DNA from 4 places in the Paenibacillus sp. VT-400 genome. Region 1 is predicted to be linked to each of the others. Evidence: riboswitches for the same ligand, from Rfam matches in the RefSeq annotation. Region 1 holds a riboswitch; each other region holds the start of a gene.
The links. A riboswitch is a leader RNA that binds a small molecule or an ion and turns the genes downstream of it on or off. The one in region 1 is predicted to bind thiamine pyrophosphate.
Positions count from the first base shown of each region.

Region 2: it holds a riboswitch for thiamine pyrophosphate, as region 1 does, so the genes downstream of both, EL84_RS10810 (ABC transporter ATP-binding protein) here and EL84_RS23990 (thiamine phosphate synthase) in region 1, are expected to answer to the same signal.
Region 3: it holds a riboswitch for thiamine pyrophosphate, as region 1 does, so the genes downstream of both, EL84_RS10835 (ECF transporter S component) here and EL84_RS23990 (thiamine phosphate synthase) in region 1, are expected to answer to the same signal.
Region 4: it holds a riboswitch for thiamine pyrophosphate, as region 1 does, so the genes downstream of both, tenA (thiaminase II) here and EL84_RS23990 (thiamine phosphate synthase) in region 1, are expected to answer to the same signal.

Region 1 is NZ_LELF01000067.1:3,039,294-3,043,151, forward strand. It holds gene thiO (glycine oxidase ThiO) at 1-1,067, opposite strand, end outside; gene EL84_RS23990 (thiamine phosphate synthase) at 1,085-1,747, opposite strand; TPP riboswitch at 1,974-2,083, opposite strand; gene EL84_RS23995 (ABC-F family ATP-binding cassette domain-containing protein) at 2,159-3,709, opposite strand; gene EL84_RS24000 (hypothetical protein) at 3,848-3,858, opposite strand, start outside.
Region 2 is NZ_LELF01000067.1:6,915-10,772, forward strand. It holds gene EL84_RS10800 (ABC transporter substrate-binding protein) at 1-767, opposite strand, end outside; gene EL84_RS10805 (ABC transporter permease) at 935-1,765, opposite strand; gene EL84_RS10810 (ABC transporter ATP-binding protein) at 1,755-2,519, opposite strand; TPP riboswitch at 2,678-2,780, opposite strand; gene EL84_RS10815 (radical SAM/SPASM domain-containing protein) at 2,998-3,858, shown strand, end outside.
Region 3 is NZ_LELF01000067.1:14,915-18,772, reverse strand. It holds gene EL84_RS10845 (energy-coupling factor transporter transmembrane component T family protein) at 1-98, opposite strand, end outside; gene EL84_RS10840 (ABC transporter ATP-binding protein) at 73-1,644, opposite strand; gene EL84_RS10835 (ECF transporter S component) at 1,645-2,238, opposite strand; TPP riboswitch at 2,468-2,578, opposite strand; gene EL84_RS10830 (copper amine oxidase N-terminal domain-containing protein) at 2,744-3,697, shown strand.
Region 4 is NZ_LELF01000067.1:2,682,053-2,685,910, reverse strand. It holds gene EL84_RS22395 (zinc-dependent alcohol dehydrogenase) at 1-547, shown strand, start outside; gene EL84_RS22390 (hypothetical protein) at 579-779, shown strand; gene EL84_RS22385 (spore coat protein) at 790-1,086, shown strand; gene tenA (thiaminase II) at 1,289-1,951, opposite strand; TPP riboswitch at 2,065-2,162, opposite strand; gene EL84_RS22375 (endo-1,4-beta-xylanase) at 2,368-3,858, opposite strand, start outside.

The DNA.
Region 1 (3,858 bases):
ATCGCACTGAGCAAAATACCGTTACGGTAATGTCCAAAGGCGGCAAACAGCCCGGGAACACTTTCGCAAGCACCTATATAAGGCAGACCATCCGGAGTTGTCGGCCTTACGCCTGCCCACGCCCGCAAAAATTGTGCTTCTTTCATCCCAGGCACCCAGTGGGTAGCCGCTGTTAGCAGCTTCTGAACACCCTGTACAGAAACGTTTAAATCCGTTCTGCCTGGCAGACTGGTTGCCCCGAGCCAAACCTCTCCATTGGCTTTGGGAACAATATAGATATCCTCTGCATACACCGTTCTGTCAGGTCTGTACCCTGCATGTTCATCTGAGAACTGAACGGCGGATATTTCACCTTTTACCGACCACACAGGCAAGCTCAGATTCACATGTCTCATCAACTCTTCACTCTGTAATCCAGCCGCTATAATGACATGTTTGCATTTCATCTCACCGATCGATGTGGTGATCCCCTGCACGCCGTGTTCGTTTGCTTGCACACGTATATCCTGTATGCCCTCCATAACCCGTGCTCCCAATGCTTGAGCGGATTCAGCATATGCCTTCGTTAGATGGACAGGAAGAATCTCACTCTCGTAAGGTCTGTAGTAGGCTCCATACGTATCTCTGTTAAGCCATGATGCCTCCTGTTGCACAACGGAACGGTCCCACCACACCTCATCAGCAGAAGCAGACAACGCAGACTTCCGATTGTCCTTATAACTACTTAATTCACTGTATGAACGAAAAGGAGTTAGGAATCCCTGGCGTTGCAGACCAGTCTCTACCTCACTGAGTGTAGCCATTAGCACCTGTTGCTCGATAAGTAACTGCCTGCTCTGCCTGGCAAGCTTAGCCATCAAAGGATGAGCAAAATCCTCACTGTCTGCTGCCAGCATCCCAGCCGCTGCGCAAGAAGTCCCTCCTGCAATCGCCGAACGCTCCAGTAACAGCACATCCTGTCCACGGGAAGCAAGCTCATACGCAATGGCACATCCAACAACGCCTCCGCCTACAATAATCGTTTCTGCATAAATCTTATCCGGTCTATCAGTAATGATCTTTTTCATCCTCTCATCTCCTTGATTCAGCGGCTCAAACTTTCTGTAGCAACGATAGCCTGCTTTAATAATGCAGCAGCCCGATCCGGGGAATCGCTCGCCCATACATTCGAGATCACAGCGACTCCCTGTGCGCCTGCAGAGCGAATAGCGTGAATGTTTCCCGGTTCGATGCCCCCAATCGCCATGACAGGAATGGAGACACCAGAGCACACTTCAGCCAGAGCATATAATCCTCTTGGTTCAAGATCAGGCTTACTGTTGGTTGAGTAGACATGCCCGAAGAAAAGGTAATCGGCTCCCCGTTCTTCAGCGATTTTTGCCTCATCGATTGAATGAACAGATACACCCAGACGAATTCGCTGGACATTGCTTATAACAGCAGGGTTGTAGTTACGTATAGCCTCTTGCCCCCAATGTACACCGCCATAGATGTCATTCTGTGGTGGCAGTTCTGAACCATTGATAACGATGCGACAAGACGGAACGCCAACACCACGCAGACTTTCAGCCCAACCGATCTTTTGTTGCCACGAGAGTTGTTTCTCTCGTATATGGATGTAGTCCACCCATGGCCAAACGTCCTTTGCAGCTTTTACAAAAGATGCTTGATTCCCTACACCCGTAGATACAACATGCAGTTCAAATGATCCGTGTACACGTTCATGAGAAATTACCGTACTTTTCATCTCCTTCCATGCGTGAATGCTATGAAAACACAAAAAAGCCACTCCCGTAGGGGAGTGGCTGCGTATTAATTATAGGACCAGATGACTGACTGATACATACAGTTCATTTCGTGCAATAAAGCTATAGACCTTATAGCCATAACGTTATACACGCAACTGCATGTTTCAATTCGTTAAGCAGACGGTTGAAATCCTTCCGAATTGCCGTTTGCTCACGTCATTCACTGAAACGCGCTCGCCACTTCCCTACGCTGGTATGATCCAGATCAGGTGCAAAGGGTCCGGAATCGCATTCTTCCATCTCAGCCACATCGTGCGGCCCCCCTAGTGTTCATATGAAGTTGTAGCCTATGTTACCATAGACGGATTTTTTTGTCACCGTCATTTCTGTTAAACATTGTCTTGAATCTTCTAGTTTTTCTCAGACCATTCTTCGACATTCCATGTTTTGGTGACCCAACCCTCGTAAAAATCAGGTTCATGAGATACCAGTAACACCGTTCCCTTGAATTCTTGCAAAGCACGTTGCAACTCCGCTTTCGCTGTGACATCCAGATGGTTTGTCGGCTCATCGAATAGAATCCAGTTGCTTTCACGCATCAAGAGTTTGCATAAACGAACCTTGGCTTGTTCTCCACCACTCAGCATGTTAAGCGGACGGGTAATATGCTCATTTTTCAACCCACAGCGAGCGAGATGACCCCGGACCTCATTCTGGGTCAAATGTGAAAACTCATTCCAGACATCCTCAATCGGCGTGATATTTCCAGCACGAACTTCCTGCTCAAAATAGGCCGTTTCGAGATAATCTCCCAAAAAGGTCTTTCCACTGAGTGGAGATATTTTGCCCAAGATGGTTTTCAGCAGCGTCGATTTACCCACACCATTACAACCTACGATGGCAATTTTCTCACCACGTTCAATTGTCATTGTCATCTTAGGCAGCAAAGGATACGTATATCCAATTTCAAAATCAATGCCCTCAAAGACCGTTTTGCTACTCGCACGGGCATCCTTGAATTTGAACGTTGGTTTGGCCGCTTCATCTGGACGATCAATACGTTCAATTCTGTCCAGCTGTTTCTCCCGGCTCTTCGCTCGACCCGAAGTTGAAGCACGTGCCTTATTACGCTGAATGAAATCTTCTTGCTTCTTGATGTACTCTTGCTGTTTCTCGTATGCATCAATATGCTGGGCTTTATTCATATCAGCCATCTCAAGGAACTTGTTATAGTTCGCTGCATATCTCGTTAATTTGGCAAATTCCAAATGATAAATGACATTTACGACTTCATTCATGAATTCCGTGTCATGGGAAATTAAGAGGAACGCATGAGGGTAGTCCTTCAGGTAACGTGACAACCATTCAATGTGCTCTACATCCAGGTAGTTGGTCGGCTCATCCAGCAAAAGGGCTGTAGGCTTCTCAAGCAGAAGCTTGGCAAGAAGCACCTTTGTACGTTGTCCACCACTTAGAGCTGCGACATCCCGATCAAGACCAATTGCGGACAAACCAAGTCCATTGGCCATCTCTTCCACTTTTACGTCAATCAGATAAAAGTCGCCCTGTTCCAGTTGTTCCTGAATATCGCCCATCTCTTCCAGCAACTGCTCTAGCTTATCTGGATCTGCATCTGCCATCTGGTCCGTTATATTCATCATTTCTTTTTCTAATTCAAGCAACGGAAGGAAAGCATCTTTAAGAACGTCACGAATGGTTTTGCCTGGGGTAAGCTTCGTGTGCTGATCCAGATATCCATAACGGACCTTAGGTGTCCATTCCACTTTTCCACTATCTTTAAGCAATTTACCGGTAAGGATGTTCATTAATGTGGATTTACCCACACCATTGGCACCAACAAGTCCTACGCGCTCTCCCGCAAGTAAACGAAACGATACATTTTTAAATAACGTGCGATCTCCAAAATTGTGACTTACGTTCTCTACTGACAATAAACTCATAAGATGAGGTTGCTCCTATCTATTAGACATTACTTTTATTATTGTTCCGAAACCCTATTCTAGCACAGGTCCCGTCTTTTCTGAAAGTAATGTAAACAGTTCAGGAACCTCTTACATAATTTTGTCATACAGGCTACCCTAACGATTAG
Region 2 (3,858 bases), 3.0 Mb from region 1:
TTAATGCCAGCTTCACTCGCAGTCAGGACCAATTCATAATAATCAGGCACGCCATAATCGGTGGGGTTAATTGATTTCATGGCATATCCTTCTTTCTCCAAAATCAATTGTTCATGGTTAATGAAACCACCCATAATTGCATCCGCCTGTCCGGAAGCCAGCGAAGGAATCAGATCGAACCCAACGTCAACCAGATTCATGTTGTCGGGATTGCCGCCATCCTTGCTAATCATCGTGCGTACCATCGCTTCGTACAGAGGAATGGAGGAATAACCAACAGTCTTTTCTTCAAGATCTTTGGGTGAACTTACGTTGCCATTCGCTTCGGTCAACAGATGCACAAGCGGGTGCCGAACAACAGCAGCAATGGAACGTACAGGAATGTTCTCGCCACGCGCGAGCAAGATTTGGGGCTGATAACTTAGGGCCAGATCAATTTTTCCGGCAGCAACAAGTTTGAGCGAATCATTGGTATCCGCAGGCATCTGAATATCGAGATCCAGACCTTGGTCTGCAAAGTATCCTTTTTCCTGAGCCACATAGATGAAGGAGTGTACTGCATTCGGGTACCAGTCGAGCATGATAGACAGTTTATCTTTGGTGTCTGATGCTGGTTCGGTTGCAGACGGATCTGTTTGCTGTACATTAGTTGCAGAGTCTGTTGTTGGCTTGTTTTTGCTAGTATTCATGGTGCTGCATCCGCTAATGATCAGGAAAAGGCTAATGAGCATGATGGGAAGCAGGGAGTATATACCTTTGTTATTCATAAATGAAGTTCCTCATTTCATCGTTTTGATTTGTAGAAAATGGGCAACAGCATGTTAACGACAATGTGACAATGAACTGATTGAAGATGTTGCTGAAATTGTGCATAAGATAAGTTTTGTTTTGAAGATTGTAACTACTGTATTTACATCTAATTTCTGTCTAAGTATTATCCAACCTTTCTTTTGCCTCCATGACGATGACGCCGTATGCTAAACCGTTTCTCCAGCCAGGTAATCAGTACAAACAAAACGATCCCAAGCAGGGATAACAGCAAAATGGCGGCAAACATCGCATCCGTGTTCATGTTGCTGGACATACGACGGCTGAAGTACCCTAGACCTTTGCTACCACCAAGCCATTCGCCAATCGTTGCCCCAACCACGCAGTACACCACAGACATCTTTAGCCCCGAGAAAAAAGAGGGAAGTGCCAGCGGAACCTGGAGTTTGCAAAAAATATCCCACTTGTTGGCGCCCATGGTGAGCAGTAGTTCACGCTGCTCCGGATCGCCTTGGCGGAGTCCATCGTAGGTACTGACCACAATGGGGAAGAATGCGATTAAAAATACCACCGCGACTTTGCTCCACAACGTGTAACCAAACCACAAGATAAATACGGGGGACAAGGCGATCAGCGGGATGGTCTGACTAATTACAATGAAGGGATATAGGGCCTTTTCAATCGACCGATTCATATGCATGCCTGTTGCCAGCGTAATTCCAGTCACTATGGACAAGCCAAAACCAACAATAACCTCCATAAAGGTAGCAGGCAGATGGATGGTCAACAGCAGACGACGATGTTCAACCAGTGAGCCTATGATGGCCTTGGGTGCAGGAATGATGAAGGAGGGCACCCAACCCATACGCACACTCACTTCCCAGATCGCCAGTAATAAGAACATGAGCATAATAAACAAACCATATTGGGAAAACCATTTCGAGAGCCACTTCGAACACCACGTCCAGACGCTAACCTCAGCTCTATCATTTTGCATGCAATTGTTCCTCCAGTTGTTGCCTCATCTGCACGAGAGCCAGTTCGTAGATCATGTCCGAATGCCTTGGGCGTGGTAAAGGAACCGTCATCTCCCGCAACTGCTGACCTTGCCCCCCTGGAGTTAACAGAATGATACGGTCACTTAACAGCAGGGCTTCTTCAATGTCATGTGTAATGAACAGCACGGTTTGTCCAAAGTCCTCCCACAGCTCCAACAACCAGCGATGCATTTCTCGTTTGGTTAAGGCGTCGAGTGCACCGAAGGGTTCATCCAGTAACATGAGCTGCCCGCCTGTAAGCAAGGTACGCAGCAATGCCACCCGCTGCCGCATGCCGCCGGATAACTCATCCGGGTAGGCCTGCTCATAACCTGACAGGCCGAACCTTGCCAACCCAGCTAGGATGTTTGCCCGTAACTTGTCCCAGTCCTGTCGGCCTGGTGCAAGCTCGGCAGGCAGCATGCAGTTCTCCATGACGGTACGCCAGGATAACAGCAGATCTTTCTGCGGCATATAGGCGATTCGTCCGAGCCGTTGTCCTTGCGGTACATCAGCTATATCGATGGTGCCAACGGTTGGCTCATGCAAGCCTGCGAGCAGCTTGAAGAGCGTGCTTTTACCTGACCCGCTGGAGCCAATGAGCGAGACAAATTCTCCTTGTTGGACCTGAAGCGACACATTGGCGAGCACGGGTGAATCCTTTTTTTCAGGAAAAGCGAAGCTAACGTTCTCAATGGTTACATGGTTGTTCATCTGATCCTCACCCCCTTGATGTCAGACTGCTGGAATAACAACGGCATCCTATACTCTGCAAAAGGAACAAAAAAGACCCACCCATTTCCGGAGAAATGAGTGGGTCTGTAAGTTAAATCCGCAATTTATCTTCACATACATGAAAAAAATCCGCTTACTAAAAGGCCGCTCCACTTCCCTCCGCTGGTATGATCCAGATCAGGTTCAAAGGGTCCGAATAGTCATATTCGTCTCAGCCGCAAGGCTCCCCTAGTGCAAAAGTTCAAGATATGCAGTTGTGTGTTCAGCATATATCACTTGAACATGAACTGTAAAGAGGCAGCATGATGGATTTCTTGAGATGAGCGTGGAGTCAGACCCGAACAACTGAACAATTTACCTGGGCTCCCTAACCCGATATAATAGTGGTGGCGCATATTGGCCGGATCACAAATGCAGGCGGGATTGTTCTCCCTCCGAAGCAGAATGGGGACCCGAGTTGAAAACGTTCAAAAAAGTATATATTGAGATCACGAGTATCTGCAATCTGGCATGCAGCTTCTGTCCGCAGACACAGCGTGCCAAAGGATTCATTGACCCTGAAGTCTTCAACAATATACTGGATCAAGTTAAACCACACACCAATCATATTTATCTACATGTCAAAGGCGAACCCTTGTTGCATCCCAAAATAGATCTGTTGCTCGATTCCGCACATGAAAAGGGACTCAAGGTGAACATTACAACGAATGGTACACTGTTACCCAAGACTCAGCATAAATTGCTTGGCAAACCAGCGCTGCGGCAGATGAATTTCTCTCTGCACAGCTTCGATGGGCATGAAGGTTCAACAGACCGTGACGGATACCTGCGTCATATTTTGTCCTTTGTACACGAGGCCGTTAAGCACAATGTCATCATCTCATTTCGGTTGTGGAATCTGACACAGGATAACTTCACAAATGCTCAGATGAATCGAAATCGGGAGACCCTTGAAGTATTGGAACGTGAATTCAATCTGGATTTCCGCATTGAGGAAAAAGTAGTTCCAGGCAGCGGGGTCAAAATTGCCCCGAATGTATACCTGAATCAGGACCATGAGTTCCAGTGGCCAAGTCTGGATGCACCTGAAGATGACGGTAAAGGCTTTTGCCATGCACTTCGCGGTCAGGCAGCTGTGCTTGTAGATGGAACGGTGGTTCCATGCTGTCTCGATGGCGAGGGTGTGATTAACCTGGGTAATGTGCACGAGAAGTCATTCTCGGAGATTATTGAGGGTGAGCGAGCGAACAATCTGGTATATGGCTTCTCCAAACGCGAAGCTGTGGAAGAGTTGTGTCGAAAGTGCGGTTATCGTCAG
Region 3 (3,858 bases), 3.0 Mb from region 1:
AGGATAACGATGACAAACATCATCGTCAGAATGATCATCTTTAATCCCGGGTTGACGTTATGAAGCCAGGTTTCACGGTGAGGAAACGACAGTTGCATCAGTTAACCTCCCCTCATCTACCGTCCAGATTCGGGTGCAATATCTTTTTACAATTTCACGATCATGGGTAACCATAACAATAGCTGTTCCCTCTCTCCGCAATTGCTCCAGTTGTGCTAACATGGCAAACGTATTGCGGGCATCCTGTCCAAAAGTAGGTTCATCCAACAGCAGTATTCGCTGCTCTCTCACCAGTGCAGAGGCAACGCTTAAGCGTCGTTTCTGCCCCATCGATAATTGGTAGGGATGACGCTCGGACAGGTCGATTAGTCCAAATTGATTCAACATATGATCAGTCCTGACAAGTCTTTCTTCCGTTGTATGCCTGCCCCCCAGCAATGAGAATTCCACTTCTTCCGCGACCGTGTTGGTCACAAATTGAAACTCCGGGTTCTGAAATACAAACGCAATTCGATCTGCAAGCTGCTCCGTTTTGCCAGAAGGCTGACCTTCCACCTCATAATGACCTGTTGTTTTCAGGATATTCATCAGAGATAACAACAATGAACTCTTGCCAGCTCCATTAGTTCCGACAATACCAATCCAATCCCCATGCCATACTTTGGCCTGTTCTACCTGAATGAAGGGTGTTTTCCCACGCCATCCGGTGAACTGCTGCAAGTCCAGTGCAGGCTGATAGCCGGGTGATACAGGTGATAAGGATGAGACGTGAGAGATGAGGGATATACCCGGTGTATCGGATAAGCCAGAAAATTGCTGTGCTTCCAAACTTGAGATGCCGTGGTCCACACACACTTGAAGCTCTCCAGAAGTACTTCCCTCTTCTTCCTTAGCTGCCTGCTCGTGCTCATCCCACACACCCGGATACCAGATTCCATAAGCCTTCAGCTTGCCCCGTTCATCTGTAAATACCTGCTGTGCTGGCCCATCCGCCACAATCTTTCCTTCAGGTGATAACACAATGATGCGGTCGACCATATCCACAATCTTGTTTATTTTGTGTTCAACGATGATTATCGTTTTGTCACTGGCGATCCGTTTGACGGTATCCCATACCTGGGAAGTCCCCTCATCATCCAGCAGTGCAGTGGGTTCATCCAAAAAAAATACCTCCGGGTCCATGGCAAGCATCGAAGCAATCGCAAGACGCTGCTTCATCCCCTGAGACATGGACTGGATCAATACACGATTCTGTTCAAAGGATAACCCCACTTGTTTCAGATAATATTCAATCAGAGCAGGCATCTCTTCACGCGGAATATTTCGGTTTTCCAGAACAAATGCGATCTCTTCATCCGTAAAGGACATACAGAACTGGGTATCCGGATCTTGAAAGACCACTCCTGCTTTGGCGGGAACCTGAATATCATCACATTTCATCGGAATCTCAACCGAACGTGGAATTAAACCGCTCAAAATTTGCAATAACGTCGATTTACCGGAGCCACTCGGGCCAAGCAACAGCACTTTCTCTCCTTGACGCACAGAAAGAGACAAGCCTTGAAATACCAAGGCTTTCTCTCCTGGGAACTTGCATCTTAGATTGGTGACACTTACCGCTTGCGAATTCCCTTCCCCGTTCATCTAATCCAGTGCCTCATAATCTTGTTTGGATACCGGTCTGAGTGAACGCGTTACACCGGTTAGTTCCAATGCTTTGGCAAGATAATAAGCAAACACTCCAGCAATCAGAATACTTCCAATGAAGCGGAATCCGATAAATAGCGTATAATTCCACGCCGAGAGTGAATCAATATACCCGTACTGATAATCCAGCAAAAGCGAAGCCGCTGCAGCTCCTATGGCTGCAAGACAGGTGACAAACAGATTGGTTTTACGATACAAAAATGCGGCGAAGAATATCTCGGCTCCCAATCCTTGCAACAGACCGTATACAAGTGTGGACATGCCCCATTCACTACCCAGAAAAGCACTTACCGTTGAAGCCGCAACTTCGGCAAGAATAGCCACACCTGGTTTACGAATGATAACAAAAGCAAACGTGCCCGCCATAAACCACATGCCGTAGATCATCTGCTCCGCATGAACGCCAAATGGTTTCATCAAGTCATATGTAGGTCCCCATATCTTGTAAATCACCCCAAACACTACTGCGATCACGATGGTTACCAGAATATCCGTTAGTTTCAATCGCTTGTTGCCTGCTGTTGTTGCCATGTTCTCTACGTCCTTCCTTTGTTCCCTGTGGGGGTTGTAAAAATAAACGAAAAAGCCTCCCCGGTTCCGGGCAGGCCTCACGCACAGTGGACAATCTTCACAATGATGTATTGGATGGATGTCGAAAATACGGAATATTAACCAGCACCCCTCCGCCCTGGCAGATACACCACCACAGTTCAAAGAGGTCTGTTGTTCATCCACGTTCATTCCCACAATTCACCCTTACATATCGCAAATCCATGTTCTCTACGCTGGCATTACCCAGATCAGATGTACGGTCAGCAGCACAAGGCCACTCTCTCAGCCCAACTTCATTGAGCTCCCGGTTCACTTATTTCATTGCTTCTAATGTACATCAGATGGGTATTTGTGGCAATCCCTAGAAAAATCATCATGCTTCATCTGGGGTAACAGGGGAACGTATCTGATGGTTCACTTTCCATAATATGAAACATTTAGGTTATGTAGTCCGTCTTAAACATTAGAAGGGAGATTGATAGTGATGAAAGATTACAATTCTGTTTGGCAGCTTAAAACATGGAAAATGGTCCTTGCCGCTTCGATACTCACCGCAGGCACGGCACCTGCCTTACTCTCATCCACTGTGGCGGAAGCCGCAACAACTAAACCTAAACCGACAACTTATATTAACAATGTTCAAGCTCAATATGATGTTGTCATACGGCAGGGTATTACGTACGTGGCATTGACGGAGCTTCAATTCCTCGGCAACTATACGTTTGGTTACAATAACAAAACAAAAGAGATCAGCATTAGCACAGGCAGCGATAAGTATGTCCTTACACCTAACAGCAAAACAATGAAGAAAAACGGTCAGAATGCGACATTATCCTCAGCGCCGATTCTGGTGAATGGTAAAGCGATGCTTCCGCTCCGTGCCATCGGTGAAGCTTTTGGTGCCAAGGTGCAGTGGAACCAGAAGGCCAAGGAAGCCTACATTTACACTACCGATGCTACGATTGTAAAAGAATATAACAGTTCCGATCTGACTGTGGCGCGTGAAGCCGCACTGCATCTGCCACGCTTCTCTGAACTGGGACAAGCACGTCTGGACATTCGCAATCCTTTGGGTCCGGTGGATTCATCCATTGAATACATCTTTGAGCAAGGTAAAAAAGATCGTTTCTTCGTTGTTGAGGATAACGATCTGATCAGTTATTATATCCTTAAAAATGGAAGTGCACTGTTACAATGGCAGGCTAACATCAGCAAAAATGCCGGAACCATCGGTGACCTGTTCTTTATTAAAAACAAAGCCGTTGCTGAAGCAGGGACTCGTCCTTCCGTAACAGGTCAAACACTCGTATCATTCAAGTACTCTCGCATGCTTGAAGAAACCTCTTACGAGATCATGAACAAATTGGGCTCTATTGATACCGGTTCTGTTGTCCCCGAGAAAGGCAAAGTCATCGTTGAAGTTCCGGGAGAGAAATAGTCTGAGCATCCTCTATAAGACATTGCTCAGCAGAAATATATTATCACATCTGCATTACAAAGAGCGCCCTCAAAGGCATTGTGGCAATGACCTTGGGACGCTCTTTTTGGCGTTATATTTTAACTTCAAATTACAAGCGGAGCTTAAACTTTTACCAACTC
Region 4 (3,858 bases), 360 kb from region 1:
CTGCTGGCTGAAAGGAGCTAAGCGGGTCATAGCCGTCGACTATGTCGATTACCGCTTAAAGCATGCGAAGCGAACAAACCATGTGGAAATAGTAAACTTCGAACAGGATAAGAATATTGGGAACACTCTCAAGGAAATGACCAAAGGCGGCGCCGATGTTGTCATTGATGCGGTAGGAATGGACGGCAAGATGAGCGATCTTGAATTTCTAGCCAGCGGTATGAAACTGCAAGGCGGCACCATGAGCGCATTTATCATTGCATCTCAGGCTGTTCGCAAAGGTGGCACCATTCAAGTCACTGGGGTATACGGCGGACGTTATAACGGATTCCCGCTCGGTGATATCATGCAGCGAAACGTGAATATCCGTTCCGGACAAGCTCCGGTCATTCACTACATGCCATACATGTACGAGTTGGTTACGTCTGGCAAAGTGGACCCTGGCGACATTGTTACGCACGTCATTCCGCTCAGCGAGGCCAAACGGGGCTATGAAGTGTTCGATACAAAAACGGACGATTGCATTAAAGTCATCTTAAAGCCTTAAATATGAATAGATACATGGGAGGACAATCTGAATGGATTCCACTTACGCTTTGCATGAGATGCTCGAGGTGCATGAAATAGCTGCGTTCAAGACGGTTTGTATGACTAAATCCAAGACCATGCAAGCTCTGGTAACCGACCCGGAGCTCAAGCAAATTTTGCAACAAGATGCGATATTATCACAACAGCAACTTCAGGAGCTCGGTGAAGTGCTGTCTAAAGCGACTGTATAGGAGATAAAAAATGAACCCAATATTAGAACATATGACTGGTCTTAATACGTTGACCGATGACGTAATCGCAATGGATTTTTTGATGAACGCCAAGAGCAGTGTCAGAAACTACGCCATGGCTGTGACCGAATGTGCCACCCCCGAAATCAAACAAATTTTGATGAAACAGCTCGATGAAGCGATAGACTCTCATGAAAAGATATCAAATTACATGGTGCAGCATGGCTTATACCACCCTTACCATATTGCAGAGCAAATTCAGCTCGATCTGAAAAACATTCAGACTGCTATGAACATTCCGTCCTGACACCCTTTTTGATTTTAGCCAGAGACTTCAGAGAACAAAATGTTCCTATGTCAAGAATTTCAACAATAATAAAAGGCGGATACACTCCGCCCTTTTTTCGGTATCATCACGAAACACGCTTATACAAGCGTTCCTTTACTTAATTTCCATCCTGAGACTGTTTTATGGACGCTGCTCTCAACTTTAATTGACTACAGTGAACTTAAGGCTCCAGCCTCCATGACATCTCCCAAAAATCAAGTTCAAAGCGACTGCACATCACGAAAATATCTTCCATCCGTTGGTACGTTCCCTCGCTACAGCCTTCTAATAGCTTATCCGTTAACGTCACTAGGGAGTGATTGTTGTTGTTGTATTCAGAGGAAGCATATCCTGTGATCCACTCTCCGTAAAAAGGATGATCAGCTGCGCCTGGCTTTTGGGCAAGGACTTGACCAATCTCTGCATAGCTCCATGAGCAGGCCAGAATGGATACAAGTACTTCTGCTATGCCACCGGCATGGGAAACAGAGAGCATATAGTTAGTATAGGCTGCATTTTTCAGTGCAGGTTTTACCTGGAAAACATGATCCTCTGTAATTCCTAATCGCTCCATATAAGAACGATGAATTTTCATTTCACCATTTAGGATGTTATCTACGTTTTTACTAAAAAACTGCATCAATTTCGGGTCGTGCGACTTGATGATACCTAGTGCAAATACACGGGCATAATCGAACAGGTACAAGTAGTCTTGCAGCAAATAATAACGAAATTGTTCAACCGTTAAGGAACCATCTCCGATTCCTTTAACAAAGGGATGCTCAAGACATTCCTTCCACACAGGCTGTGCTGCCTGATATAGTCTCTCTGAAATAGTCAACATGTGTTCCTCCAATTCATAATGTACGTATTTAAAAACAAAAAAACGAAACATCCATAGGATGTTTCGCAGACAAATACACTAAAACAAGGGGGTTCGCATGAGCTACCCAAGTACAGCGTTTCATCGTTGCATCCCTACGTTGGAATTATCCAAATCAGGTAAGGTCGGTTTAACACCCTCTCAGCCGGTTAAGGCTCCCTCGCAAACGGTTGTATGTAGTTGATTACTTTCTTATCCGCATAAAAGAAAAAATAACATCCATTTAGTATATCAAGGGCTGTTAAATATAGTCAAGGCAGATTGTATCGCCCTCATCAGCTTGAGTGACGTATGTAAACGATGAAAACCATCACAACAATGGTTGAGTTTTAGCCACTGTTATGATGGTTTCTATTCTTGCAACTACTGCCGATTGTTTAATGCCCGAGTTTGTTCTTTCCGACAAAAGTGAGTATTCCGTACTGGGAAGTGTTTCTCCAGCTCTCATTGGTCGTATCATTCCATTTAGCTACGCTCTGCTTACCTCCGCCCTGGTTGTCGTTAATTTGAAGCTCGAAGCCGAGAACATTTCCTGTTTTGGGCGTCAATGATTGTAAATGAATTCTGGCTTCTACGAGGTATCCTTTATTCGTTTTCTTCACAGCACTTACAAGGCGTCCGGGTGAGGCACCGCCTGCAAAGGTTCCTACATTGTCTGCACTGATTCTGAACTGGGCATCATCATATTGAAAATACGGTGTGCGCTGGTGATTCTCGTCCAGGAAAATCTCAACCGAATCCTGATCCCATGGGTTGATGCTGTCTGTAATGATGTTTGGATCAGTGACGTCGATCAGCAGGTATAGATACTCACCTGACCACATTGCGCGAGCCACTGCCTCTGCACCTTTGGTCTCATTCAACCGTTTTACTTCAAATGGTACAGCCTTATTCCATAGGGCGTCTTTCTTCCCATCAATCTGAACAATCCCTTGCACAGCTTGTGCAGATTTGGGCATAGGGGTGAGTTGAATCACGCCGTATTTGCTTGTATCTTGTTCCTGAGATTGTGTTCGATCATTCCAGTACAGTGGATTATAAGGTTGTGTCCCACTTGAACCGCCATCAGTCACACGGATATCCAAGCCGGCTTCATATTCTGATCCGACTTGTATACCACCCCATGGAATAGACAATTCAACCTGATATCCGGCGTTTGTCTCGCGTACACGATACGAACGCTGCACCGCGCCCTCAGCTTTGCCCGACCGCTTAATGATTACATGTCGGTCATCTGCTTCATATGAGGTAGTCTTGCCATTATTGAGATCGACAAAGATATCTACTTTGTCATTCACGTCTGCCTTTGCATCCTGAACATCCACAAGGATATACAGATTACTATGATCCCATAAGGTGCGGAAACTGGCTGATTCCGAAGAGTCACCCTTCAGTGGAGTGGACACCGCTTTGTTCCAGAGCGGATCTTGTGACTGTTTTTTGATATCCGGTTTACCCGAAAGTGAGGCGGCTCTCTGTGTCAACACAGGCAAACTGGATTCATCCACGAGTCCCCAGTATGCTTTTTTGGCCTTCAGGGCTGAATCAAACAGCATAGCCTGGTTGTTGTAAGACTTCTCATCTTGGAGTCCCCATAAGGTAACTGAAGAAATGTGGTCTTTGTGTTTTTTGTACAAATCCAACAGTTCCTTATATCGATACGCCTGCTTTACTGCAACTTCATCGGACATCTCTTCACCAAATGGAATTCCGCTATCCACATCCAGTTCCGTGATCTGAATATCCAATCCAAGTTCGGCGAACATGTTGATCGTTTTTTCAATTTCCTTGATGGGCGGGGATTCCAGGTTATAGTGGGATTGCAAACCCACACCATCGATGAGCCCCTTCTCTTTCAGTCGTTTGAC